DNA from 2 places in the Micromonospora sp. NPDC023814 genome. Region 2 is predicted to be linked to the other one. Evidence: predicted binding sites of a transcription regulator. Region 2 holds the regulator's gene; the other holds the start of a gene.
The links. The regulator HrcA, encoded in region 2, represses chaperone genes, less so after heat shock. The targets are predictions, from matches to a motif close to GGTTNGCACNCTCNNNNNGAGNGTGCNAACC.

Region 1: a site for HrcA is predicted at 16,799-16,829, ahead of groES (co-chaperone GroES). Genes of this name have one in related genera too.

What each region holds. Positions count from the first base shown of each region.
Region 1 is NZ_JBFAAF010000091.1:4,470-23,304, forward strand. Features, by position in the region: gene tsaE (tRNA (adenosine(37)-N6)-threonylcarbamoyltransferase complex ATPase subunit type 1 TsaE) at 1-445, shown strand, start outside; gene ung (uracil-DNA glycosylase) at 506-1,207, shown strand; gene AB0G14_RS31125 (maleylpyruvate isomerase family mycothiol-dependent enzyme) at 1,294-2,145, shown strand; gene tsaB (tRNA (adenosine(37)-N6)-threonylcarbamoyltransferase complex dimerization subunit type 1 TsaB) at 2,192-2,869, shown strand; gene rimI (ribosomal protein S18-alanine N-acetyltransferase) at 2,866-3,330, shown strand; gene tsaD (tRNA (adenosine(37)-N6)-threonylcarbamoyltransferase complex transferase subunit TsaD) at 3,323-4,369, shown strand; gene AB0G14_RS31145 (hypothetical protein) at 4,388-4,642, shown strand; gene AB0G14_RS31150 (ABC transporter ATP-binding protein) at 4,820-6,520, shown strand; gene AB0G14_RS31155 (ABC transporter ATP-binding protein) at 6,520-8,298, shown strand; gene AB0G14_RS31160 (Na+/H+ antiporter) at 8,569-10,146, shown strand; gene AB0G14_RS31165 (ROK family protein) at 10,267-11,448, opposite strand; gene AB0G14_RS31170 (ABC transporter permease) at 11,477-12,736, opposite strand; gene AB0G14_RS31175 (ATP-binding cassette domain-containing protein) at 12,733-13,554, opposite strand; gene AB0G14_RS31180 (substrate-binding domain-containing protein) at 13,661-14,761, opposite strand; gene ybaK (Cys-tRNA(Pro) deacylase) at 14,960-15,439, opposite strand; gene AB0G14_RS31190 (methyltransferase domain-containing protein) at 15,490-16,713, opposite strand; gene groES (co-chaperone GroES) at 16,963-17,277, shown strand; gene groL (chaperonin GroEL) at 17,348-18,835, shown strand, end outside.
Region 2 is NZ_JBFAAF010000127.1:147-9,260, forward strand. Features, by position in the region: gene dnaJ (molecular chaperone DnaJ) at 1-1,109, opposite strand, end outside; gene hrcA (heat-inducible transcriptional repressor HrcA) at 1,183-2,205, opposite strand; gene AB0G14_RS33745 (DUF4870 domain-containing protein) at 2,449-3,111, shown strand; gene hemW (radical SAM family heme chaperone HemW) at 3,208-4,431, opposite strand; gene AB0G14_RS33755 (enoyl-CoA hydratase-related protein) at 4,451-5,254, shown strand; gene AB0G14_RS33760 (hypothetical protein) at 5,487-6,350, shown strand; gene AB0G14_RS33765 (phytanoyl-CoA dioxygenase family protein) at 6,539-7,474, shown strand; gene AB0G14_RS33770 (MOSC domain-containing protein) at 7,600-8,241, opposite strand; gene AB0G14_RS33775 (carbohydrate ABC transporter permease) at 8,343-9,114, opposite strand, start outside.

The DNA of each region.
Region 1 (18,835 bases), on a different contig from region 2:
CCACGGGTTCGGGCGGCGGCTGGCCGGGCTGCTGCGCGCCGGCGACCTGCTGCTGCTGACCGGGCCGCTGGGCGCCGGCAAGACCGCGTTGACCCAGGGCATCGGGGCCGGGCTCGGGGTGCTCGGCGACATCACCTCGCCCACCTTCGTGATCGCCCGGGTGCACCGGCCGGACCCGGCCCGGGGCGGCACGGTGGCGCTGGTGCACGCCGACGCGTACCGGCTGGGGGACGCCGCCGACCCGCGCGCCGAGATCGACGACCTCGACCTGGACGCCTCGGTGGACGAGTCGGTCACCGTGGTGGAGTGGGGCGAGGGCCTGGTCGAGCAGCTCGTCGACGCCCACCTGCGGGTGCGCGTCAACCGGCGCGACGACGACACCCGGGTGGTCGAGCTGGAGCCGGTCGGCGGCGACTGGGCGCAGCGCCTGGCGGCCCTCGGCTGAGCGCTGTCGTACCGGCTGCCTAGAGTGCGCGGGACGGACCCGACAGGCGAAAGGTTGCCGATGCCCGACGACGCCCCCACCCTGGACCTGCTGGCGCTGCTGCCGGAGGACTGGCGTGCCGTGCTCACCCCGCACCTCGACCCGGCCCGCACCGCCGCGCTGGCCGAGTTCGTCGCGGGCGAGTACGCGACCCGCACCGTCTTCCCGCCGGTCGAGGACCTCTTCTCGGCCTACCGGCTCTGCGCGCCGGCCGACTGCCGGGTGCTGATCCTCGGGCAGGATCCCTACCACAAGACGGGGCAGGCGCACGGGCTCAGCTTCAGCGTGCGGGAGGGCGTGAGCGTGCCGCCGTCGCTGCGTAACGTCTTCAAGGAGCTCGGCGAGGACGTCGGCGTGCCGAAGCCGCGCAGCGGCAACCTCAGCGGGTGGGCGGCGCAGGGCGTCCTGCTGCTCAACTCGGTGCTCACCGTCCGCGAGGCCACGCCCGGTTCGCACGCGAACCGCGGCTGGGAGGAGTTCACCGACGCCACCATCCGGGCGCTCGACGCGCTGGACTCCCGGGTGGTCTTCCTGCTCTGGGGCGGCTACGCGCGCAAGAAGGCTGCGCTGGTCACCAACCCGCAGCACGTGGTGCTGGAGGCCGGGCACCCCAGCCCGATGAACCCGCGCGGCTTCCTGGGCAGCCGGCCGTTCAGCGCGGCCAACAAGGCCCTCGCCGACGTGGGCCTGCCCACGGTCGACTGGGAGCGCTCGGCCGGCTGACGAAGTCCGCAAGCTGCGCGTCACCGGGCGGTGACCGTGCGCTGTAGCCTGTTGCCTCCAGCGGTCGGCGAGCCGGGAGGCGGCGGATGGCGGCGACGGTCAGCGACGAACGGTGGCGGGTGGCGCGGACGGCCCTGGCGGACCAGACCGACCGCTTCGTCGATCTGGTCCGCGCCGCCCCGCCGCAGGCCATGGCCACGGCCCACTGGTCGGTGGCGGACACGCTCGCCCACGTCGGCACCATCGCCTGGTTGTACGTCTGCCTGGTGGATCCGGAGCGCCCGCTTCCGCCGGTGCCGGGCTTCGACGGGCTGCTCCCCGAGACCAGCGTCGACACGGTGGCGGGCTTCAACGACGTGCTGCTCGGCCACCTCACCGAGCGCGACCCGCAGGTCCTGCTCGACCGGTTCCAGGCCGACGTGAAGCAGTTCCTGACCGCCTGCGAGGAGCGGCGCCCCGACGAGACGGTGTCGTGGCTCGGCGGGGCGCAGGTCCCCCTCGCCGGGCTCTGCGCCCACCTGGTCAACGAGGTGCTCATCCACGGCCACGACATCGCCCGCGCCACCGGGCTGCCGTGGGAGGTGCCCAGCCCGCACGCCGCGCTCTTCCTGGAGCTGTTCCTGGCCGGCGTGGTCCGGCACGGCTACGGGCGGCTGATCGACGGCGGCCCGCCGCCGAGCGAGCGCCGGATCGTGGTCGAGTTCCGCTCGGCGTACGCGGCCCCGGTCCGGCTGCTGCTGCACCGGGGCCGGGTGTCGTTCGCCGAGCCGGACGCCCGGCCCGACGCCGTGGTCGACCACGACCCCGCCACGCTCAACCTGATGATGTTCGGCCGGATCAGCCGGGCCCGGGCGGTGCTCACCGGCAAGGTGCGCGTGAGCGGGCGGCGCCCCTGGCTCCTGCCCGCCTTCCTGCGCAAGTTCCGTACCCCGAGCTGACCCGCGTCGCCGGGGCCGACGAGGGGGCCGGCTAGGCTGGCTTACCGTGCTCGTACTGGTGGTGGACAGCTCGACGCCCGCGGTGACGGCGGCGCTGGTGGAGGTCACGGCGGACGGCGTCGCGACCCGGGCGCACCGCTGCACGGTCGACGCCCGCGCCCACGGCGAACTGCTCGCCCCGCAGGTCGACGCGGTGCTCGCCGACGTCGACGCCCGCCCGGCCGACCTGGGCGCGATCGTCGCCGGGCTCGGCCCCGGCCCGTTCACCGGGCTCCGGGTGGGGCTGGTCACCGCCGCCACCATGGGCCAGGTGCTGGGCGTGCCGACGTACGGCGTCTGCTCGCTGGACGCCGTCGGCCACCCGGCGGCCGCCGGCGAGCCGGTGCTGGCGGCGAGCGACGCGCGGCGCCGGGAGATCTACTGGGCGGTCTACGACGGCGCGGGCCAGCGGATCGTCGGGCCGGAGGTGTCGGCCCCGGCGGTCGCCGCCGAGCGCGCCCGCGGCCTGGCCGTCACGGTCGCGGTCGGCGACGGCGCGCACCGGTACGCGGACACCCTGGGCCTGCCCGTGCGGGCCGAGCCGCGCTACCCGGACGCCGGCGTGCTGGCGGCCCTGGCCGCCGAGCGGATCCGGGCCGGCGCCCCCGGCGAGGCGCTCACCCCGCTCTACCTGCGCCGGCCGGACGCCGTGGCCGCGACGGCCCGCAAGCCGGTCCTGCCATGACCGGGGTGCGCCTCCAACGGTTCCGGTGGTGGCACATCGACGAGGTGCTGCCGATCGAGGCGGACCTGTTCGGCGCCGAGCAGTGGTCGGCGGCGATGTTCTGGAACGAGCTGGCCAACGGGCACTTCTACCTGGTCGCCACCGACGACGACGGCGCCGTGCTGGGCTACGCCGGGCTCACCGCGGCCCCGCCCGACGAGGCGTGGGTGCAGAACATCGCGGTGCGCCGGGACGCCCAGCGGCGCGGGGTCGGCCGGCTGCTGCTGGAGGCGCTGCTCGCCGAGGCGGCCCGGCTCGGGTCCCGCAGCACCCTGCTGGAGGTCGCGGCGGACAACGCCCCGGCCCAACTGCTCTACGCGGCGTACGGCTTCGAGCCGATCGGCGTGCGGCGCGGCTACTACCAACCGAGCAACACCGACGCGCTGGTCATGCAGCGCACCCGGGAGGTGGGCGATGACTGACGAACCCCTGGTCCTCGGCATCGAGACGTCCTGCGACGAGACCGGCGTCGGCATCGTGCGGGGGCACACGCTGCTGGCCGACGCGCTCGCCTCCAGCGTCGAGCAGCACGCCCGGTTCGGCGGGGTGGTGCCCGAGGTGGCCAGCCGGGCGCACCTGGAGGCCATCGTGCCGACGATGGACCGGGCGCTGAAGGAGGCGGGGGTGACCCTCGCCGACATCGACGCGATCGCGGTCACCTCCGGCCCGGGGTTGGCCGGCGCGCTGCTGGTCGGGGTGGCCGCCGCCAAGGGCTACGCGCTCGCCGCCGAGAAGCCGGTCTACGGCGTCAACCACCTGGCCGCGCACGTCGCCGTGGACACCCTGGAGCACGGTCCGCTGCCCGAGCCGGCGATCGCCCTGCTGGTCTCCGGCGGGCACTCCTCCCTGCTCCTCGTCGACGACCTGGCGCGGGGCGTCACCCCGCTCGGCGCCACGATCGACGACGCGGCCGGCGAGGCGTTCGACAAGGTGGCCCGGCTGTTGGGCCTGCCGTTCCCCGGCGGGCCGTACATCGACCGGGAGGCCCGGGCCGGCGACCCGGCCGCCATCGGCTTCCCGCGCGGCCTGACCGCCGCCAAGGACCTCGCCGCCCACCGCTACGACTTCTCCTTCTCCGGACTGAAGACGGCGGTGGCCCGCTGGGTGGAGGCGCGGCAGCGGGCGGGCGAGCCGGTGCCGGTCGCCGACGTGGCCGCGTCCTTCCAGGAGGCGGTCTGCGACGTGCTGGTGCGCAAGGCGCTGGACGCCTGCCGGGCCAACGGCGTCGAGACGCTGGTGATCGGCGGCGGCGTGGCGGCCAACTCGCGGCTGCGGGCGATGGCCGAGCACCGCGCCGCCAAGGACGGCATCCGGGTCCGGGTGCCCCGACCAAATCTCTGCACGGACAACGGCGCGATGGTCGCCGCCCTCGGCTCGCACCTGGTCGCCTCGGGTGTCGCGCCGAGCCGGCTCGACCTGCCCGCCGACTCGGCCATGCCGCTGACCACCGTCAGCGTGTGAAACTCAGGGATGGATGACGTGATCGTGCGGATGTGGGAGGCGCGGGCCGAGCCGTACGGCGTCGCCGACCTGATCACCTGGGTCTGCGACGCGGCGCTGCCGGAGTTCGAGCACGACCCGATGCACCTGTCCAGCGAGGTGTTCTCCTCCACCGACCACCGGGTGGTGGTCATCTCCAAGTGGCGCAGCAATCCCCGCCCGCTGCCGGAGCCGCCGGCGATGCTGCTCGCCCGCCCGCCGCACTCGTGGGACTTCACCCAGGTCGACCGCTGACCGGCGGGCGCCGCCGTCCGACGTGGATCGGGGCGCGCCGCCGGTCGACGTGGATCGGAGCGCGCCGCCGGTCGATGTGGATCGGGGCGCGCCGCCGCCCTTCGGCGTGAGCCGGAGCACGTCGCAGCGGTAATTGGTTGGCGGTGCTGCCCGTGGCCCGCCTAGCGTCGGTGGGCCATGCGTTTCTCACCGGCCGGTGACCCCGGCGTACCCGACACCCGCTCGGCGACCCGCTACCTGGTGTGGCTGGCCGGGCGGCACAAGGTGCTGTTCACCGTCGGCATCCTGCTCGGCGTCGTCTGGATGGTCGCCCAGTCGCTGGTGCCGGCGGCCGTCGGCCGGGCCGTCGACGGGCTCACCCGTGGGGACGAGGACGCGCTGCTCACCTGGGGGCTGGTGCTGCTGGGCCTGGGCGTGATCCAGGCGGTCGCCGGGATCCTGCGGCACCGCTGCGCGGTGCACAACTTCCTCGCCGGGGCGTACCGGACGGTGCAGCTGACCGTGGGCGCGGCGAACCGGCTCGGCGCCGCGCTGCCGCGCCGGGTGGCCGCCGGCGAGGTGGTGAGCATCGGCACGGCCGACATCAACCAGATCGGCTCGGCGATCGACATCACCGCCCGGGGCACCGGCGCCGTCGTCGCGATCGTGACCGTCGGGGTGATCCTGCTCGGCGCATCCCTGCCGCTCGGGCTGGTCGTGGTGCTCGGCGTGCCGCTGCTGATGGCGGTGGTCGGGCTGCTCATCCGGCCCCTGCACCGGCAGCAGCAGGCCTACCGGGACTCCGAGGGGGCGCTGACCACCCGGGCCGGCGACATCGTCTCCGGGCTGCGGGTGCTGCGTGGCGTCGGCGGTGAGCCGATGCTCTCCGCCCGCTACCGCGCGCGGTCCCAGGCGCTGCGCGCCGACGGCCTCCGGGTGGCCCGGGTCGAGTCGCTGTTGGAGGCGGCGCAGGTGCTGCTCCCCGGCGCGTTCCTGGTGCTGGTCACCTGGCTCGGCGCCCGGTTCGCGCTGCGTGGCGAGATCAGCGCCGGCCAGCTCGTGGCGTTCTACGGCTACACCGCGTTCCTGGTCAGCCCGCTGCGGCAGCTCACCGAGGCGGTGGACAAGCTGACCCGGGGGCACGTCGCCGCCCGGCGCGTGGTGCGGCTGCTGCGGCTCGACCCGGAACTGGTGGACCCGCCCCGCCCGGCGGCGCTGCCGGACGGCCCCGGCGAGTTGGTCGACGTGGAGTCGGGCGTGACCCTGCGGCCCGGCCGGTTCACCGCGCTCGCCGCGACCGCGCCCGAGGACGCGGCGGCGATCGTGGACCGCCTCGGCCGGTACGTCGACTCGGACGCGATGCTGCACGGCGTACCGCTGCGGGCGCTGCCGCTGGCGACGGTGCGGGAGCGGATCCTGGTGGCCGACAACAACGCGCACCTGTTCACCGGCCCGCTGCGCGCGGAGCTGGACCCGCACGACCGGGCCGACGAGGCGGCGATCGCGGCGGCGCTGGCGGCGGCGAGCGCGACGGACATCGTGGAGGCCCTGCCCGACGGGCTGGCCAGCGCCGTGGCCGAGCGGGGGCGGGAGTTCTCCGGCGGCCAGCAGCAGCGGCTGCGGCTGGCCCGGGCGCTCGTCGCCGACCCGGAGACCCTGCTGCTGGTCGAGCCGACCAGCGCCGTGGACGCGCACACCGAGGCCCGCATCGCCGAGCGGCTCGGCGCGGCCCGGGCCGGCCGGACCACCTTGGTCTGCACCACCAGCCCGCTCGTGCTGAGCCGCGCCGACCATGTGATCTTCGTGGAGGACGGCAAGGTGGTGGCCGAGGGGGCGCACACCGCACTGCTCGACGGCGAACCGCGCTATCGGGCGACGGTCAGCCGGGGGGAGGACTGATGGCCGCCGCACTGCCGGTCGCCGACGCGCGCCAGGTGCGCCGCTACGCCCGTACGCTGGTGCGCCGGCACCCGCGCGCGCTCGGTGTGGCGCTCGGCCTGCACGCCCTGGCCGCGGCGGCCGGCCTGGTCGCGCCGTGGCTGCTCGGCGACCTGGTCGAGGGGATCTCCCGGGGCACGACGGGCGTCACCGTCGACCGGATCGCGCTGCTGATCGCCGGCTTCGTGCTGGCGCAGTCGGTGCTGGTGCGGTTCGCCCACCTGGCGTCGGCGCGGCTCGGCGAGCGGGTGCTGGCCGAGCTGCGCGAGGAGTTCGTCGACCGGATCCTGGCGTTGCCGCTGGCCACCGTGGAGCGGGCCGGGACGGGCGACCTGCTCACCCGGACGTCCCGGGACGTCTCCGCGCTGTCCCGGACGGTCCGGTTCGCGGTGCCCGAGACGCTGATCGCGGTCGTCACCGGCTGCTTCATCGTCGGCGCACTGCTCCTGGTCAACCCGCTGCTCGCGGTGCCCTGCCTGGTCGCGGTGCCGCTGCTGTGGGCCGGCACCCGGTGGTACCTGCGCCGCGCCCCGGACGGCTACCTGCGGGAGAACGCCGCCTACTCCGACATCACCGACGGGATCAGCGAGACCGTCGAGGGCTCGCGCACCACCGAGGCGTTGCGGCAGGAGGCGCGCCGCCGGGCCCGCACCGGCGCCGACATCCGCCGGTCGTACGCGGCCGAGCGCTACACCCTGCGGCTGCGTACGGTGTTCTTCCCGGTCACCGAGATCGGCTACGTGGTGCCGGTGGTCGCCACGCTGATCATCGGCGGCTGGTTCCACCTGAAGGGTTGGGTGAGCCTCGGCGAGGTCACCGCCGCCACGCTCTACGTCCAGCAACTGATCGACCCGGTCGACCGGCTGCTCTCCTGGCTGGACGAGCTGCAGGTCGGCGGCGCCTCGCTGGCGCGCCTGCTGGGGGTGGCCGACGCCGACGCCCCGACCACGTCCCCGGCCCCGGCCGGGTCGCCGACGCGGGCGGGCACCGACGTGCCGACGGGCGACCGGCGGCTCGCCGCCCGGGACGTCCGGTACGCGTACCGGACGGGGCGGGACGTGCTGCACGGCGTGACCCTGGTGCCGGAGCCGGGGGAGAAGCTGGCGATGGTCGGCCCCTCGGGCGCCGGAAAGTCCACCCTCGGCCGGCTGCTCGCCGGGGTGCACGCGCCCCGTTCCGGCTCGGTCACCGTGGCGGGGCGGCGGCTCGACGAGCTGCCCCTGGCCGAACTGCGGACGCACGTCGCGCTGGTCACCCAGGAGCACCACGTCTTCATCGGCACGCTGCGGGACAACGTGGCGATGGTCCGGCCGGGCGCCGACGAGGCGGCCGTCCGGTCGGCGCTGGCCGCGGTCGACGCGCTGGACTGGGCCGACGCGCTGCCGGACGGGCTCGACACGATGGTCGGCGCCGGTGGGCACCCGCTGTCGCCCGCGCAGGCGCAGCAGTTGGCGCTGGCCCGGCTGGTGCTGGCCGACCCGCACACGCTGGTGCTGGACGAGGCCACCTCGCTGATCGACCCCCGGGCCGCCCGGCACCTGGAGCGCTCCCTCGCGGCCGTGCTCCAGGGCCGGACGGTGATCGCCATCGCGCACCGCCTCTTCTCGGCGCACGACGCCGACCGGGTCGCGGTGGTCGAGGACGGCCGGATCACCGAGATCGGCCCGCACGACGAGCTGGTCGCCGCGGGCGGGTCCTACGCGGCCCTCTGGCGCTCCTGGCACGGCACCCGCTCCTGACACCGACCGCCCGCCACCGGCCCTGACGTCGCGCCGTCCGTCACGCGCTCCTGACGTCGCGCCGTCCGTCACGCGCTCCTGACGTCGCCGCCGTCCGTCACGCGCTCCTGACGTCGCCGCCGTCCGTCACGCGCTCCTGACGTCGCGCCGTCCGTCACCCGTTCGACGGTTCGGCGGTGCCGCGTCCGCGTGCCGTACCACGATGTTGCCAGTGGCAGGCGATCGCGCACCCGCCACTGCGGCGTGGCCGGCGGGTGACGGGGGAGCGACGTGGGCGGTCTCGAACTCATCGTGGTGCTGGGCGTCACGGTGCTGGTCGGCACCACCCTCGGCGGGCGGTACAGCGTGGCGCCCCCGGTCCTGCTCATCACGGCGGGCGCGCTGTTGGCGCTCCTGCCGCCGCTGTCGCACGTGGTGCTGGAGCCCGAGGTGGTGCTGCTGCTGTTCCTGCCGGCGATCCTCTACCGGGAGAGCATCACCACCAGCCTGCGCGAGATCCGCACCAACCTGCTGGCGATCACGCTGCTGGCGGTGGGGCTGGTGGCGGCGACGATGGTCGCCGTGTCGCTCGTCGCGCAGCGGCTCGGCATCGACCCGGCCGCGGCCTGGGTGCTCGGCGCGGTGCTCGCGCCGACCGACGCCGCGGCGGTCTCCGGACTGGCCAAGCGAATGCCGCGCCGCATCCTCACCACCCTGCACGCGGAGAGCCTGATCAACGACGGCACCGCGCTGGTGCTCTTCACCGTCGCGGTGGGCCTGATCGTCGGGGGCACCGAGCCGAGCGCGCTCGGGCTGGCCGAGCGGTTCGTCGGCGCGTCGGCCGGGGGCGTCGTCGCCGGCCTGCTGGTCGGCTGGGCGGTGATCGTCGTCCGGCGACGCCTCGACGATCCGCTGCGCGAGGGCGCGCTGAGCGTTCTCACGCCGTTCGTCGCGTTCCTCCTCGCCGAACTCGTCCACGCCAGCGGGGTGCTGGCCGTGGTGGTCGCCGGCCTCGTGCTCTCCTACGCGGCCCCCCGGGTCGTCCGGGCCCGGTCCCGGGTGCTGGCGTACGCCTTCTGGGACCTCGCCACGTTCCTGGTCAACGGGGGGCTCTTCGTGCTCCTCGGGATGCAGATCCCGCGCGCGCTGCGCGGCCTCACCAGCCTGTCGACGGCGCGGGCGCTGGCCATCGCGGTCGTGGTGACCTGCGTCGTCGTGGCGACGCGGATGCTCTGGATCCACCTGGCGGCGTTCGGCTTCCGGGCCGCCAACCGCCGCCCGTCGCTGGAGGGCGAGCAGGTCGACTGGCGGGTGCGTACGGCGGCCGGGTGGGCGGGGTTCCGGGGCGCGGTGTCCCTCGCGGCGGCCCTCGCGGTGCCGGTGACGACCCCCGCCGGCACGCCCGTCCACGAGCGTGACCTGATCATCTTCACGACCGCCGTCGCCATCCTGATGACGATGCTGATCCAGGGCACCACGCTGCCGGCCGTCGTCGGGTGGGCGGGCCTGGTCGGCGACACCCGGCGCGTCGACGAACGGCGCCTGGCCCGGACGCGGGCCACCGAGGCCGCCCTGGCGGCGCTGCCCGAGGTCGCCGACCGGCTCGGCGCCGGGCCGGACGCGGTCGACCGGATCAGGGCCGACTACGAACAGCACCTCGACGACGTCCGCTCCGCCGACCGGGGCCGGTCGGCGGAGCAGGCCCGGGACCTCGACCGGAGGCTGCGGCTCGCCGTCCTGGAACACAAGCGCCGCGAGATCACCAGGTTGCGGGACACGAACCAGATCGACGACATCGTGCTCCGGGACGTGCAGGCCGTCCTCGACATCGAGGAGATCCGGCTGCTGGGACCGGAGCCGAACGAGTAACCCGCGACGTCGCCCCGGCCCGCCGCGGCACCCGCCTGCCCGGTGCGGCCCGGCGCCGACCGTGCGGCCCGACGGGCGGGTCAGGCGCGGCGGAGCACGCCCCGATGGCCGGCCGACGGGTCAGCCGACGTCGAGCGGGTCGGCGAGCAGCCGTTCGAAGGCCAGCTCGGCGGCGCCGATCAGCGCCGCGTCGTCGCCCAGCTTCGGGGTGCGCAGCCGGACGTGCTCCAGGCAGGCCGGCAGGGCGATCGAGTTGAGCCGGCTGCGCACCTGGGCGGCGGCGGCGAGGTAGAGGTCCCGCATGGTGCCGCCGAAGATGACCATCTCCGGGTTGAAGATGTTCACCAGGTTGGCCACCCCAAAGCCGAGCCAGTCGCCGGCCTGGCGGACCGCGGTCTGCGCCCGGGCGTCGCCGCGGTCGGCGGCGTCGAAGACGGCCAGCAGCGCGTCCCGGCCCCGCGCGTCGGTGCGGCCGGCGGCGCGCAGCAGCGCGTGCTCGCCGATCTGGGTCTCCCAGCAGCCCCGGGAGCCGCATTCGCAGGGCGCGCCGTCGGGGACGACCACCATGTGCCCGACCTCGCCGCCGTAGCCGCCGTGCCCCGTGAGTCGGCGGCCGCCGGCGATGATGCCGGCGCCCACGCCCACGTCCCCGTACAGGTAGATGACGTTGTCGCAGCCGGCCGCCGTGCCGCGCGCGTGCTCGGCGAACGCCGCCACGTCGGCCACGTTGCCGACCGTGACCGGGACCTCGCAGCCCAGTTCGGCGGCGAGCGCCGCGCCGATCGGCTCGTCCACCCAGCCGGTGGTCGGTCCCAGCCGGACCAGGCCGTCGTCGCGGCGGACCATGCCGCAGACCGCGACGCCCGCGCCGACGCAGACCGCGTCGGCCGGCACGGTCTGCTGCATCTCCTTGACCGCCCCGGCCAGCAGCGGGGCGGCCTCCGCGGCGGTCAGACCGCGGGGGCGTTCCTGCTCCCGGCGGTCGAGCACCGCCCCGCCGAGGCCGACCCGCGCGGCCCGCAGCCGGTCCACCTCGATGCTGTACGCGTACGCGTGCACCCGCTCCGACTCGGGCCGGACGACCAGCGACGGTCGCCCGGCCCGGCCGGTCTCCTTCGGCGTTCCCTCGCTGACCAGCCCGGCGCCGGCCAGGTCGGCGGTCAGCGCGCCGATGGTGCTGCGGTTGAGCCCCAGCGCGCTGGTCAGTTCCGCACGGGTGGTCGCCCCGTGGACGTGTACGTACCGCAGCAACGCGCCCAGGTTCTGCCGGCGGATCTCGTCCTGGCTGGGGCCTGCGCGCATTGCTGTCGTCACTTCCGGTGCCGCGCGGTCAGCGGTTGCCGGTGGCGGCGGAGCGCCGGCGGGAGAACGCGTCCACGCTTGCGGCGAGCAGCAGCACCACGCCGGTGACCACGTACTTCACCCCCGAGCTGTATCCCATCAGGCCCATCCCGTTGTCGATGACCGCGACGACCGCGCCACCGAGGACGGCGTCGAGCACCCGACCCTTGCCGCCGAAGAGGCTGGTGCCTCCGATGACCGCCGCGCCGACCGCGTAGAGCAGTACGTTACTGCCACCCGTGTTCGGGTCCACCGAGTTGGCCCGGCTGGCGGCGACGATGCCACCGACGGCCGCCATCGAGGAGCAGATCACGAAGACCGAGATGCGGATCCGGTCCACGTCGATGCCCGCCCGGCGCGCCGCCTCCTTGTTGCCGCCCACGGCGTAGACGTGCCGGCCGTAGCTGGTGCGCTGGAGCACGAACGTCCAGAAGACCAGCAGCACCGCGATGATCGGCACCACGATCGGCACGCCCTTGAGCGAGCTGATCACGACGTTGCGGCTGCGCTCCAGGTTGAGGATGAAGACCGCCGCCCCGAGGACGAGCGCCAACCCGCCGATCCGGGCGAACACCACCGCGATCGGGTCGGTGACCAGCCCCCGGGAGGCCCGAGTACGGTGCCGGAGCAGCTGCACGGCCGCGTAGCCGGCGACCGCCACGGCGGCCAGCAGCCAGCCGAGGACGGGGGAGAGGTTGCGGTTGGCGATGGCCACCAGCACCTCGTCGCGGACGGAGATGTTGGTGCCCTCCTCCATCAGCATCAGCACGATGCCCTGGAAGGCGAGGAACCCGGCGAGGGTCACCACGAAGGACGGGATGCCGATCTTCGCGACGAGGAAGCCGAGGACGGTGCCGATCACCACGCCGGTGACGATCGCGGCGAGCACGGCCACGTACCACGGGTGGCCGAGCACGGTGACGACGTTGGCGAGGATGGCGGCGCAGACCCCGCTGGCGAAGCCGGCGGAGAGGTCGATCTCGCCGAGCAGCAGGACGAAGACCAGGCCCATCGCGATCAGCGTGACCGCGGCGCCCTGGGTGAACAGGTTGGCGAAGTTGCCGGCGGTGAGGAACGACGGCCGCATGATCGAGAAGACCGTGCAGAGCACGACCAGGCCGAGCACGGCGGGCAGCGCGCCGATGTCGCCGCCGCGGACCCGGCTCACGTAGCTGCGGACGTGGCTGCCGAGGGTGGGCGGTCGGGTGACGGGCGCCGGGCCACCCTTCCGCACGACGGTCGTGGTCATCGGACGCCTCCTGCGTTGCTGTCGGCCGGCCCCGCGCCGTGGCCGTTGCCGCCGTTGGCCAGGTCGGCGAGCCCGAGCCCGCCGGTGCGGCCGGCGGTGATCAGCTCGACCACCTGCGCGTGGGTGATGTCGGTGGTCTTCACCTGGGCGACCATCTGGCCGAGGTAGAGCGCGGCGATCCGGTCGGAGACGGCGAAGACGTCGTTCATGTTGTGCGAGATGAGCACCACGGCCAGGCCGTTGTCGGCGAGCCGGCGGACCAGTTCGAGCACCTGGGCGGTCTGCGCGACGCCGAGCGCGGCGGTCGGCTCGTCGAGGATGACGAGCCTGCTGTTCCAGAGCACGGCCTTGGCGATCGCGACGGTCTGGCGCTGGCCGCCGGAGAGGCTGGAGACGTGCTGGCGCAGCGACTTCACGGTCCGCACGCTCAACCCGGCGAGGGTGTCGGCGGCCATCTGCTCCATGGTCGGCTCGTCGAGCACGATGCCGCTGCGCTTCTCCCGGCCGAGGAACATGTTCTGCACGATGTCGAGGTTGTCGCAGAGCGCGAGGTCCTGGTAGACGACCTCGATGCCGAGCGCGGCGGCGTCGCGGGGGCTGTTGATGGTCACCGGCCGGCCGTCGAAGAGGAACTGGCCGGCGTCGGTGGGATGGATGCCGCTGATGCACTTGACCAGGGTCGACTTGCCGGCGCCGTTGTCGCCGACCAGCGCGGTCACCTCGCCCGGGTGGGCGGCGAAGGCGACGTCGCGCAGGACCTGGACGGGACCGAAGCTCTTGTCGATCCCGCGTAGTTCCAGCAGGGGGGTTGCGGACACGGGGGTCTCCTTCAGACGGAGGGGAGGTCTCGGGTCCCGTCGGCGCGAGCCGCCGCCCGGCACAGGGGGGCCGTGCCGGGCGGCGTACGCGTGGATCGGGTACGGGTCAGCTGATGCCGGCGTCGGCGCAGAGCTTGGCGTACGTCCCGGCACAGACCTCGTCCTTGGTGACGTAGCCGTCGGCGATGACGTCCTTGACGTTCTCCTTGTAGATCGCCTTCGGGGTCAGCAGCACGGCCGGGACGTCCCGGCCACCCTCCGGGTCCTTGACCGTCTTGCCGGTGTCCTTCTTCACACCCTTGGCCACCGCGATGGCCAGCTCCGCGGCGGCGTCGGCCTCCTGCTTGACCGCCTTGTACACGGTCATGCACTGGTCGCCGGCGAGGATGTGTTGCAGGCCCTGCGGGGTGGCGTCCTGGCCGGTCACCGGGACCTTGCCGTTGAGCTTGTTCTTCTTCAGCACCGAGATGGCCGCGTTGCCGAGGCCGTCGTTGGCCGCGAGCACGCCGTCGATCTTGCCGCGGGTCTGGGTGAGCATCTGCTCGAAGATGGTGGCGGCCTGGGCGTTGTCCCACTCCGGGACGTTCTGGTCCGGGCCCTTGGTGTATTCCTTCGAGTCGAACTTCGGCTTGAGCACCGAGTCGTACCCGTTCTTGAACAGGGTCGCGTTGTTGTCGGTCGGGGCGCCGTTGAGGTAGGCCACGACCGGGTTCTTGGCGCCCTTTTCGGTGAGGCACTTGCTGAGGCCCTCGCCCTGGAGCTTGCCGACGGCCTCGTTGTCGAAGCTGACGTAGTAGGTGGCCGAGCCGCCCAGGGTGAGCCGGTCGTAGTCGATCGTCGCCACGCCCTGGGACTTGGCCTTGTCGAGCACGGCCTTGCCGGTGCCGGAGTCCAGGTTGACGATCATCAGGGCGGTCACGCCGTTGGTGATCATCTGGTCGGCGATGGTCTGGAACGCGTTCTTGTCGCCCTGGGCGTTCTGGATGTCGTACTGGACACCGGCCGCCTTGAACGCCTCCTCCAGGAACTTGCGGTCCGCGCCCTCCCAGCGGGCGGAGGACTTGCTGTCCGGCAGGATCACGCCGATCTTCGGGGCCTTGTCGCTGCCGCCGGCCTGGTCACCGCTGCCGGAGTCGTCGCCGCAGGCGGTCATGCCGCCGGTGGCGAGCAGGCCCACGGCGGCGAGGGTGAGGAAGCCCTTGCGCATGTGCAGGGTCCTTTCGGGGTGGGGGGAGTGACGATGGTCGTTTGTTGTGTCCGGCAACGTATTCCGCGTCACACTGTGGGCACAAGAGTGCCGAGGTGGCGAGTTTGTTGTCGGCAGTAACAATTCAGCAACGTCCCTGTCACCCGGCCGTCGCCCCGCACGGGAGCGCTCTCCCGCCGGCTCCGGGAGCGGCGCAGCTCAGCGGGCGGACAGCGGGGCCGTGGCCGCCCCGGTGAGGGCGACCAGATCCTGCGGGGCGAGCTGGAGCTGGAGGCCGCGCCGGCCCGCCGAGACGTAGACGGTGGGATGGTCGAGCGCCGACGAGTCGAGCACCGTGGGCAGCCGCCGGCGCTGGCCGAGCGGGCTGATCCCGCCGCGCACGTAGCCGGTGGCCCGTTCGGCCACCGCCCGGTCGGCCATGGCGGCCCGCTTGCCGCCGACCGCCGCGGCGAGCGCCTTGAGGTCCAGCTCGCCGGTGACCGGCACGACCGCCACGGTCAGCGCGCCGTCGACCTCGGCGACCAGCGACTTGAACACCCGCTCCGGCGGCACCCCCAGCGCCGTCGCGACCAGCGCGCCGTAGTTCGGCGCGTCGGGGGAGACGTCGTACGGATGCGTGCTGTGGGCGATCTTCCGCTTCGTCAGCAGCGCGGTCGCCGGAGTGCCCTGTCCCGCCATGACCGTCAAGCTAACCCGGGTCCGGGTGACCCGCGAGCCGATAAGGCCGGCTACCCGGCCGGGCGGCAGACCAGCACCGTCGGCGCACCGGCCACCCGGGTCAGCACCAGGCTGGCCGCCTCGTCGCCGGCCAGCCGCAGGTCCCGCCGCAGCTTCTCCGGCTCCAGCGCGGAGCCGCGCTTGAGGATCTCCACCCGGCCGACCCGACGCTCCCGCAGCAGCGCCCGCAGCCGCTTCAGCGAGAACGGCAGCACGTCGGTGACCTCCAGGCAGCGGGCGAACGGGGTCGCCGCCGGGGCGTCCGCATAGAGGTAGGCGATGCTCGGGTCGGCCAGCGTCGCGTCGAGGGCACCGGCCAGCTCCGCGACCAGGTGCGCGCGGACCACCGCCGGGTCCGGGTCGTACAGGAAGCGGCGGACCGGCCCGACCGGCGCCTCGGCGTCGCCGGAGCCGGTCACCTGATAGCAGGGGACCCTTCCTCTACCGGAGGCGTTAACAGGGGGCCCTTCCTTACCGCGCAGCAGGGTGGCCCGGCGGGGGACCTCGGCGAGCCGGCCGCACCACAGCGCCGCCTCGACCAGGTCGCCGTCCGCGCTCACCCACTCCGCCTCGGCGCCCGCGGGAATCAGCGCGTGGTCGATCCCGGGCGCCACCTTCACCACCGTGTACGGCACCCGCGCGGCCAGGCCGACGACGAAGTCCCAGGGCGGGGAGTAGGCGTTCGGGTCGAAGACCCGCCGCCCGGTGCCCGCCTTCCGCCGCGCCGGGTCGCAGAACACCCCGTCGACCCGGCCGACGTCGAACGCCGTGGCGTCGCCGCACTCCACCGTGAACAGTTCGGCCAGCCCGGCCGCCTCCGCGTTGGCGGCGGCCATCGCGGCGGTCACCGGGTCGGCCTCCACCCCGTACACCCGGATGCCGGCCCGGGCGGCGGCGAGCGCGTCCGCGCCGAGGCCGCACCCGAGGTCGGCCAGGGTGCGCACGCCGGCGGCGCGCAGCCGGCGCGCGCGCCGCGCCGCGACGGCGCCGCGGGTGGCCTGCTCCAGCCCGGCCCGGGTCAGGAACATCCCCGCCGCCGCCGGCCCGAACTTGCCGACCGCCCGGCGGCGCAGCTCGGCCTGGGTGAGTGCGGCCGCCGCCAGCGCGGGCGGCATCCCGGCCGAGCGGAGCGCCGCCGCCGCGGCCAGCGGGTCGCCGCCGGCCACCCGCGCGGCCGCGTCGAGCGCGACCGACCCCTCGGGCGTACGCAGGGCGGCGAGCTGGTCGAGGTCCACGCGGTCATTCTGGCCGGCCGGCCCGACGCGCCGGCCGGCGGGTTGGCACTCTCCTTGACGGAGTGCTAGCCGAGGAATAACCTGCGATTAGCACTCTCACCCCGAGGGTGCCAGCTTCCGGGCTGTCAGGCCCGGGCGCTGAACGCCAGGCGGACCGGCACCCGCGACGACGGCCCCGCCCGGTGGCATGTGGCAGATTGACGCCGGTCGGCATGTCGACCGGTAACGAAACCAGTACCCCAGGAGGGTATGCCCGTGACTACCGCGACCAAGGTTGCGATCAAGCCGCTCGAGGACCGGATCGTGGTCCAGGCGAACGAGGCTGAGACCACCACGGCGTCGGGCATCGTGATCCCCGACACCGCCAAGGAGAAGCCGCAGGAGGGCACCGTCCTCGCTGTCGGCCCGGGCCGGATCGACGACAAGGGTAACCGCGTGCCGGTCGACGTCAAGGTCGGCGACACCGTCCTCTACTCGAAGTACGGCGGCACCGAGGTCAAGTACGCCGGCGAGGAGTACCTGGTGCTCTCCGCCCGCGACGTCCTCGCGGTCATCGAGAAGTAAGCAACCGATCAGTGTCGTTGCCCCGGTCCGGCTCGCCGGGCCGGGGCAACGTCGCTTCGAAGGGACATTCATGGCGAAGATCCTGAGCTTCTCGGACGACGCCCGGCACCTGCTCGAGCACGGTGTCAACGCCCTCGCGGACGCGGTCAAGGTGACCCTCGGCCCGCGCGGGCGCAACGTCGTCCTGGACAAGAAATTCGGTGCGCCCACGATCACCAACGACGGCGTGACCATCGCCAAGGAGATCGAGCTCACCAACCCCTACGAGAACCTCGGCGCGCAGCTGGTCAAGGAGGTGGCGACCAAGACCAACGACGTCGCCGGCGACGGGACCACCACCGCCACCGTGCTGGCCCAGGCGATGGTCCGCGAGGGCCTGCGCAACGTGGCCGCCGGCGCCAACCCGACCGGCCTCAAGCGGGGCATCGACGCGGCGGCCGCCAAGGTCTCCGAGGCGCTGCTCGGCCGCGCGGTCGAGGTCGCCGACAAGAAGTCGATCGCGCACGTCGCGACCATCTCCGCGCAGGACGCCACCATCGGCGAGCTGATCGCCGAGGCGATGGAGAGGGTCGGCCGCGACGGCGTCATCACCGTCGAGGAGGGCTCCGCGCTCACCACCGAGCTGGACGTCACCGAGGGCCTCCAGTTCGACAAGGGCTTCATCTCGCCGAACTTCGTCACCGACGTGGAGGGGCAGGAGTCGGTCCTGGAGGACCCGTACATCCTGATCACCACCCAGAAGATCTCGGCGATCGAGGAGCTGCTGCCGCTGCTGGAGAAGGTCCTCCAGAACAGCAAGCCGCTGCTGATCATCGCCGAGGACGTCGAGGGCCAGGCGCTGTCCACCCTGGTGGTCAACTCGATCCGCAAGACCCTCAAGGTCTGCGCGGTCAAGGCCCCCGGCTTCGGCGACCGCCGCAAGGCGATGCTCCAGGACATGGCGATCCTCACCGGCGCCGAACTGGTCGCCCCGGAGTTGGGCTACAAGCTCGACCAGGTGGGCCTGGAGGTGCTCGGCAGCGCCCGTCGCGTGGTGGTCGACAAGGAGAACACCACGATCGTCGACGGCGGCGGCCAGGCGAACGAGGTCGCGGACCGGGTGGCCCAGATCCGCAAGGAGATCGAGGCCTCCGACTCCGACTGGGACCGGGAGAAGCTCGCCGAGCGGCTGGCCAAGCTGTCCGGCGGCATCGCGGTCATCAAGGTCGGCGCCGCGACCGAGGTCGAGATGAAGGAGCGCAAGCACCGCATCGAGGACGCGATCGCCGCGACCAAGGCCGCGGTCGAGGAGGGCACCGTCCCGGGCGGCGGCGCCGCCCTGGCGCAGATCCTGCCGGCGCTGGACGACGACCTCGGCTTCACCGGTGACGAGAAGGTCGGCGTCTCGATCGTGCGCAAGGCGCTGGTCGAGCCGCTGCGCTGGATCGCCCAGAACGCCGGCCACGACGGCTACGTCGTGGTGCAGAAGGTCGTCGGCAAGGAGTGGGGCCACGGCCTCGACGCCGCCAGCGGCGAGTACGTCGACCTGGCGAAGTCCGGCATCCTCGACCCGGTGAAG
Region 2 (9,114 bases):
AAGAAGCCGCCCTGCTTGGTCAGCTCGGCGACCTCCTCGCCCCGGGTCTTGGCGAAGTCGCGCAGCATCCGCTCCTGGTCGGCGTCGAGCTTCGTCGGGGTGCGCACGTCGAGGTGGACGTAGAGGTCGCCCCGGCCGGTGCCGCGCAGGTGCGGCACGCCCCGGGCGCGCAGCCGCAGTGTGCTGCCCGGCTGGGTGCCGGCCTTGACGTCGACCGTCTCCTCGCTGTCCAGCGTCTTGATGGTCAGCCGGGTGCCGAGGGCGGCGGCGGTCATCGGCACGGTGACCCGGCAGTGCAGGTCGTCGCCCTTGCGGGAGTAGACGTCGTGCGGCCGCTCGTGGATCTCGACGTAGAGGTCGCCGGCGGTGCCGCCGCCCGGGCCGACCTCGCCCTGCTGGGCCAGCCGGATGCGCATGCCGTCCTCGACCCCGGCGGGGATCTTGACGGTCAGCGAGCGCCGGGTGCGGACGCGGCCGTCGCCGGCGCACGTCGGGCAGGGGTGCGGGATGGTGGTGCCGTAGCCCTGGCAGACGGTGCAGGGGCGGGCGGAGACCACCTGACCGAGGAAGGTGCGCTGCACCGACTGCACCTCGCCCCGGCCGCCGCACGCCTCGCAGGTGGCCAGGTGGGTGCCGGCCGCGGTGCCGGCGCCGGAGCAGGTGGTGCAGAGCACGGCGGTGTCGACGGTGATCGGCGCCTCGACGCCGAACGCGGTCTCGTTCAGGTCCAGCTCCAGCCGCAGGATCGCGTCGGCGCCCGGCCGGGTCCTCGGTCGCGGGCCCCGCGACCCGCCGGCCGCGCCGCCGAAGAACGCGTCCATGATGTCCTGGAAGCCGACGAACGGGCCGGCGCCGCCGGGACCGCCCGGGCCGCCCGCGCCCCCGCCGCCCGGAGCGAGCGGGTCGCCGCCCAGGTCGACGATCTGCCGTTTCCGGTCGTCCGAGAGGACCTCGTACGCGGCGTTGATGTCCTTGAACTTCTCCTGTGCCTCCGGGTCCGGATTGACGTCCGGGTGGAACTGCCGCGCCAGCTTCCGGTAGGCGCGCTTGATCTCGTCGTCGGAGGCTTCCCGGCTCACCCCGAGAATGCCGTAGTAGTCCCTGGCCACTGCGTTCCGTGTCCTCATGTTCGTCTCGCGTTGCGCCGGTCGTCGGCCGGAGCCGGCCGTCGGCCCTGACTGGTCAGTTCTGGGCCAGCAGCTCGCCCACGTAGCGTGCCACGGCCCTCACCGTGGCGATGGTGCCGGGGTAGTCCATCCGGGTCGGCCCGAGCACGCCGAGCCCGCCCACGATCGTCGCGCCCGGCCCGTAGCCGGTGCTGACCACCGAGGCGGCGCGCAGGTTGTCGATCTCGTTCTCGTCGCCGATCAGCACCCGGGTCGTGCTCGGCTCCGCCTCGCCGATGAGCTTGAGCAGCACGACCTCCTCCTCCAGCGCCTCCAGGATGGGGCGCAGCGAGCCCTGGAAGTCGAGCAGGCCGCCGCGGGTGAGGTTGGCCGTGCCGGCCAGCGCGATCCGCTCCTCGTGCCGCTCGACCAGCGTCTCCAGCAGCACGGTGGAGAGGGTGGTCATGGCCGGCCGCAGGTGCGGCACCGACTCGTCGACCAGCGCCTGCACCAGCGGCGGGGTCTCGGACAGCCGGGTGCCGACCAGCTTCTCGTTGACCAGCCGGCGCAGGTCCGTGACGTCGTCGGCGGGGATCGGCCCGGGCAGTTCGACCAGCCGCTGCTCGACCCGGCCGGTGTCGGCGATCATGACCAGCATCAGCCGGGTCGTGGAGATCGGCACCAGCTCCAGGTGGCGGACGGTGGAGCGGGCCAGGCTCGGGTACTGCACCACGGCGACCTGCCGGGTCAGCTGCGCCAGCAGCCGTACGGTGCGGTGCACCACGTCGTCGAGGTCGACCGCGCCGACCAGGAAGCGCTCGATCGCGCGGCGCTCGGCCGGGCTGAGCGGCTTGACCCTGGACAGCCGGTCCACGAAGAGCCGGTAGCCGCGGTCGGTGGGCACCCGGCCGGCGCTGGTGTGCGGCTGGCGGATGTAACCCTCCTCCTCCAGCACGGCCATGTCGTTGCGGACGGTCGCCGGGGAGACCCCGAGCTGGTGCCGCTCGACCAGCGCCTTGCTGCCGACGGGCTCCTGCGTGGCGACGTAGTCCTCGACGATCGCGCGCAGCACGGCGAGCTTGCGGTCGTCGAGACCCATCGTTCCCCACCTCCTGTCGCACGTCGGACCCCCGCGCCCCCGAGGGGCGGGGGTTGCTGGCACTCGCTACGGACGAGTGCCAGTCTACGACGGCGCGCCCGCCGACGCGATGATCAACCTGGGACGGCGATCCGACCGGCGCCACACGGCCCGTGGAGCCGGCGGCGCCAGAGCCGATCATCCGGACATCCCGGTCGGAGTCGCTCTGGTGCGGCCTTGCCCGCGGCCCCTACCGTGACGTCCATGACTGAACCACCTCGCCCTCCCGGAGCGGGGGACCCCGGCGACCGGCCGGATCCGGCCGCTCCGTCGGGGGTTCCCGGGCCGGCCGGCTCCGACGAACCCACCGCACCACTGTCCGGGGCACCGGGCCCGGGCGGCTATCCCCCGCCCGGTGGCTATCCGCCACCCACCGGTGACCAACCGCCGTCGGGCGGCTACCCTCCGCCGGGTGGCTACCCGCCGCCCGGGGGCTATCCCCCGCCGGGCGGCTACCCCCCGCCGGGGGTCGGCTATCCGACCGGCGGCGGCTACGGCGCCCCCACCGGCGGCTACGCCAACAACGAGGACAAGAACTGGGCCCTGATCGCCCACTTCGGCGGCGCGGCCGGGGTGATCGTCGGCGGCGGCCTGCTCGGCTGGGTCGCGCCGCTCATCGCGCTGATGGCCAGGGGGCAACAGTCGCCGACCGCCCGGGCGCACGCCGTCGCGGCACTGAACTTCCAGATCACCTGGGCGGTCGTGGGCGTGCTGAGCTGGGTGCTCACCCTGATCACCTGCGGCATCCTGTTCTTCGTCCCGATGCTCGTCTGGCTGGTGCCGCTGATCTTCGGGATCGTCGCCGGGGTCAAGGCCAACGAGGGCGTGCTCTACCGCTACCCGATGGCCTACAGCTTCACCAGGTGAGCCGGGCCGGCTGCTCCCCCGGCCGGACCCGGCCCCGCGCCGCCGCACGGCGGGGCCCTGCCGCCCGCGCCGCCACACGGCGGGGGCCTGCCCGCCTCAGGGCAGCAGGTCGCGGACGACCGCGTCGGCGAGCAGCCGCCCCCGCAGGGTCAGCACGGCCCGGCCCGCCGCGTGGTCGGGGCCGGCCAGCAGGCCGTCGGCGAGCGCCCGCTCGGCGCCGGCCCGGCCGGCGTCGTCGAGGGCGTCCAGCGGCAGCCCGGAGGCGAGCCGCAGCCGGAGCATGACGTCCTCCATGTGCGCCTCGTCGGCGGTGAGCACCTCCCGGGCCAGGCCGGGCGACTCGCCGCCGGCCAGCCGCTTCGCGTACGTCGTGGGATGCTTCACGTTCCACCAGCGCACGCCGCCGACGTGGCTGTGCGCCCCCGGGCCGAGGCCCCACCAGTCGGCGCCGGTCCAGTAGAGCAGGTTGTGCCGGCACCGGGCCGCGTCGCCGCGGGCCCAGTTCGACACCTCGTACCAGGAGAATCCGGCCGCGTCGAGGGCGGCCTCCGCGGCCAGGTAGCGGTCCGCGGCGACGTCGTCGGAGGGGTACGCCAGCTCGCCGCGCCGCATCCGGGCGGCGAGCCGGGTGCCGTCCTCCACGATCAGGGCGTACGCGCTGACGTGGTCCACCCCGGCGGCGACGACCTGGTCGAGGGAGGCGGCGAAGTCGTCCTCGCTCTCCCCCGGCGTGCCGTAGATGAGGTCGAGGTTGACGTGCTCGAACCCGGCGTCGCGGGCCTCCCGGGCGGCGGCGGTGGCCCGGCCGGCGCTGTGCGTGCGGTCGAGGATCGCCAGCACCCCCGGCGCGGCGGACTGCATGCCCAGCGAGATCCGGGTGTAGCCGGCCGCCCGCAGGGCCCGCAGGGACTCCGGGGTCACCGACTCCGGGTTGGCCTCGGTGGTCACCTCGGCGTCGGGCGCGAGCCCCCAGGTGCGGTCGATGCCGTCGAGGATCCGGGCCAGGTCGTCGGCGGGAAGCAGGGTCGGGGTGCCGCCACCGACGAAGACCGTGTCGACCCGGGGCGGCGGGGCGTCGCCCAGCACCCGGCCGGCGAGCGCCAGCTCGGCCAGCACGGTGTCGGCGTACCCCTCCCGGCTCGCCCCGCCGCCCAGCTCGGCGGCGGTGTACGTGTTGAAGTCGCAGTAGCCGCAGCGGCTGGCGCAGAACGGGACGTGCACGTACACGCCGAAGCCGCGCGCGCCGACCGCGCGGGTGGCGGCGGCGGGCAGCGAGCCGTCGACGGGAACGGATTCGCCTTCTGGAAGGACGCCGGGCATGGCCACTAGTGTGCCCGGCATGACCTCTCCCGACGTGCTCGTGCGGGCCGCCACGGCCCGTGGGGTGACCACCCTCACCCTGGACAGCCCGCACAACCGCAACGCGCTCTCCACGCCGCTGATGACCCAGCTGCTGGCCGGCCTGTCCGAGGCGGTCGCCGACGACGCCGTACGCGTGGTCGTGCTGGACCACACCGGGCCGGTCTTCTGCTCGGGCGCGGACCTCAAGGAGACCGCCGCCGCGTACGCCAGCGGGAGCGTGCCGGCCGGGATGCTGGGTGACGTGCTCGCGGCGGTCTGGGAGTGCCCGAAGCCGGTGGTGGCGAGGGTGGCCGGCCCGGCGCGGGCCGGCGGGCTGGGCCTGATCGCGGCGGCCGACCTGGCGGTGTGCGCGCAGGAGGCGACGTTCGCCTTCACCGAGGTGCGGATCGGGGTGATCCCGGCGGTGATCTCCGCGACCGTGCGGCCCCGGCTGCACCCCCGCGCGGCGGCCGAGCTCTACCTGACCGGGGACACCTTCGACGGCCGGCGCGCCGCGGAGATCGGCCTGGTCACCGCCGCCGTGCCGGCCGACGGGCTGGACGCCGCCGTCGCCAGCTACTGCGACTCGCTGGTCCGGGGCGCGCCAGGCGCGCTGGCCGGGGCGAAGCAACTGCTGCGCCGGCCGCCCGCGACCGACCTGCGGGAGGAGATCGCCGGGCTGTCCACCCTCTCGACCGGGTACTTCCTCTCCGAGGAGGGCCGCGAGGGCGTGCTGGCGTTCCGGGAGAAGCGGCCGGCCCGCTGGGTTCCCGCCGCCGACGGCGACGCCGTCGACCGGTAGCCGGGCAGCGACGCCGTCGACCGGGTAGCCGGTAGGGACGCCGACGCCCGCGACCGTCGGGAGAGGTGAGGCCGCGCGGGAAACGGGAACATCCGGGCCCGCCCCCGGGGCCGTTCGGCGCTCTCGGGCGGGCCCCGCCGGTCGGTGCCACGCGGCGGGCCGGCGGGAACCGGTCGGACGACCCCGGCAGGCACCACGGGGGACGTACGCTTGTCGGACTGTCGATCAGGGGGTGTGGGTGCGAACTCGGGCAGTCGTGGCCGGCGGCGTCGTCCTCGTCCTCGTCGCCGTGGTCGGAATCTGGCTCGTCATCCGGCAGGTGGGTGGGCAGCTGCGCCTGCCGCTGTCCAGCCGGACGTGCACGGTGCAGGCGGACGGCCGGGTGGCCCTGGACCCCGACCAGATGGCCAACGCGGCGACGATCGCGGCGATCGGCATCCAGCGGAAGATGCCCGAGCGGGCCGTCGTGGTGGCGCTGGCCACCGCGTACCAGGAATCCGGCCTGCGCAACCTCGCCGGGGGCGACCGCGACTCCGTGGGGCTGTTCCAGCAGCGCCCGAGCCAGGGCTGGGGCAGCCCGGAGGAGATCCGCGACCCCCGGTACGCGGCGAACCGGTTCTACGCCGCGCTGAAGAAGGTGCGCGGCTGGGAGCGGATGCGGGTCACCGACGCGGCGCAGAAGGTGCAGCGCTCCGCCTTCCCAGAGGCGTACCAGAAGTGGGCGGACGAGTCGGAGGTGCTGACGCGGGCCCTGCTCGGGCACGCCACCGGCGCGGTGGCCTGCACGGTGGGCCGCGACCCGGCGATGCGCGGGGCGGCCGCGGCGACCGCGCTGACCCGCGGGCTGTCGCTGGACTGGGGCCTGGCCGCCGCCACCACCGCAGCGGACCTGACCGGCCTCACGGTCCCCGCCGCCGACGAGCGCCGGGGCTGGCGGTACGCGCACTGGCTCGTCTCCCACGCGCACGACCACGGGGTGAAGCGGGTGCGCTTCGGCGGCCTGGAGTGGACCGCCCGCGACGGCACCTGGAACCAGGTCGGCAACGATGCGGCCACCGGCGACCGGGTGGTCGCCGAGGTCTTCGCCGAGGCGTAGCGACTCCCGTCTCCTTACCGGCAGTCACCGCACAATCCGTCATTCCAGGACAGAAGCCCCGGCGACCCCCGACAGGACAACGGATTGTAGCGGTTCAACTCCCCACGGTTCGGGCAACGGTCGCATATCACGCGGGGCAGTACCCCGCACCGCAACCAGCGCGTTACGATCGGCGGCCTGTGCCAGCAATGGTTTTCGCCCGATGGGGAGGGGACGTCGAGGTGTTCGACTACGGCGACCGGACCGGTTACGAACCGATCAGTGACACCGACCGCAAGGAGTTCCACGAGCAGGGCTTCCTCCTGCTGCGCAACGTCCTGACGGAGGACCACCGGGCGGCGCTGGAGGCGGCGGTCGACCGCGTCTACGCCGAGGAGAAGGCCAAGGGCAACACCACCAAGGACGGCACCCTGCACCTGCTGGGCTTCCTGGAGCGGGACGAGCTCTTCGGCGACCTGCTGACCCACCCGATCGCCTTCCCGTACATGTGGGGCCTCGCCGGCTGGAACATCTACACCCACCACAACCACCTGGACGTCACCCCGCCGGCGCTGGAGCCGGAGAAGCCGTACTGGGGCTGGCACCAGGACGGGTACCGGCAGAACTCCGACCCGGAGACGATGGACCCGAACCTCCCCCGGCCGATGTTCTCCCTCAAGGTGGCCTACGTGCTCTCCGACCTGTCGGAGAACGGCCGGGGCGCCACCAAGGTGATCCCGGGCAGCCACCTGTGGAACTCGCTGCCGCGCCCGGAGGACACCTCCGTGCACAACCCGGACCCGGAGGGCACGGTGGAGATCACCGCGAACCCCGGTGACGCCTTCATCTTCGACCGCCGCCAGTGGCACTCCCGGTCGACCAACCTGTCGACCATCACGCGCAAGATGCTCTTCGTCGGCTACACCTACCGGTGGATCCGCCCGCTGGACGAGCTGCACATCGACAAGGACGGCGAGTGGTGGGCCAACCGCACGCCGGTGCAGCGCCAGCTCTGCGGCGAGGGCACCCACACCGCCAACTACTGGGGCATCAACTGGGACGGCTACATCGACGACGAGATCCCGCTGCGCAAGGAGCTCAAGCAGCGCGGCCTGCTCGACCGCAACATCCCCTGGCTCCGCTGAGCCGGTAACCCGGCTCCCGCCGAGACGACACCGAACGGGCCCCTCCCCCACGGGACGGGGCCCGTTCCGCGTTCCCACGCCTCCGGCGCCCGTACCGCCGGCGAGGCGGCAGGTCAGCCGGCGGTTCAGCTGCGGCGGGCGAGGCGGCGACGCACCTTCTCCCGGATCGGCTCGGGCAGGTCCGTCGCGTCGAGCAGCCGGGGCAGCAGGTCGGGCTCCAGGTTCAACGCCCGGAACACCTCGCCGATCGTCACCCCGTGCGCGGGCCGGTCGACCACCTCGACCGGGTCACCCGCGCCGACCTCTCCCTCGCGCAGCACCCGCAGGTACGCCCCGGGCTTCGCCCGCACCGTGAACCGCTTGACCAGGTCCGGTACGCCCCAGAAGCCGGCGAAGGTGGTGCACGGCGTCCGGGGCTTGGTCACCTGGAGCAGCGCCGACCCGATCGCCCACTGCTCGCCGATCACCGCTCCGGTCACGTCGACCGCGTACGTGGTCAGGTTCTCGCCGAACCCGCCGGGACGGATGGCGCGGCCCAGCTCGGTCGCCCACCAGCCGGCGTCCTCCTCGGCGTACGCGTAGACCGCCTGGTCCGGGCCACCGTGGTGGGCGCGCTCGCCGATGAAGTCGCCGGCCACCCCGTCGGCGCGCAGCAGCACGGGGCCGTCCACCGGCCGCTTGTCGATGCCGGTACGCCCGCTCGCGTCGCCCGCCCACTCCGCCTCGGTCACGCCGCCGAGGTTCACCGATGCCAGCCTGCCCGTCATGGCGGTCAGCCTAGCCCGCCCCGCGGAAGCTCCCGGAGGGGCAATGGAAGGGTCCCTGGTCAGCGCCGTGCGTCGACCAGGGACCCTTCCTCACGCGGGCGTCAGCCCTTGACGGCGCCGGCCACCAGGCCCGAGACCATCCGCCGCTGCACCAGCAGGAAGAAGATGATCACCGGCAGGGTGAACAGCGTGGAGGCGGCCATCACGGGGCCCCACGCGGTGTCGTCGCGGCCGAAGAAGAACGTCATCGCGACCGGCAGGGTGTAGCTCTCCTGGTCGTTGATGAAGGTCAGCGCGAAGATCAGCTCGTTCCAGGCGGTGATGAACGAGAAGATGCTCGTCGCCACCAGGCCGGGGGCCACCAGCGGGAAGAGGACCTTCCGGAAGGTCTGCGCCCGGCTCGCCCCGTCGATGGCGGCGGCCTCCTCCAGCTCCTTCGGCACGGCGGCGACGAATCCCCGCAGCATCCAGACCGCGAACGGCAGCGAGAAGCCGAGGTAGGTGAGGATCAGGCTGGGCAGGGTGTTGTAGAGCCCCAGCCGCTGGATCATCAGGAACAGCGGGATGACCAGCGCCTCCAGCGGGATCATCTGCACCACCAGCAGCATGATCAGGAAGGTGGTCCGCAGCTTGAACCGGAACCGGGCCACGGCGGTGGCGGCGAGCAGCGCGACCAGGCCGCTGAGCAGCACCGTGGAGACCGCGACCAGCGCGCTGTTGAGGAAGAAGTCGGCGAAGGTCACGCCCGGGATCAGGTTGCCGGTGAGGATCTGCCGGTAGTGCTCCAGCGTCGGCTCGGACGGCACCGGCCGGGGCGTGGACGAGAAGATCTCCGAACTCGGCTTCAGCGAGGTGGCGATCATCCAGTAGACC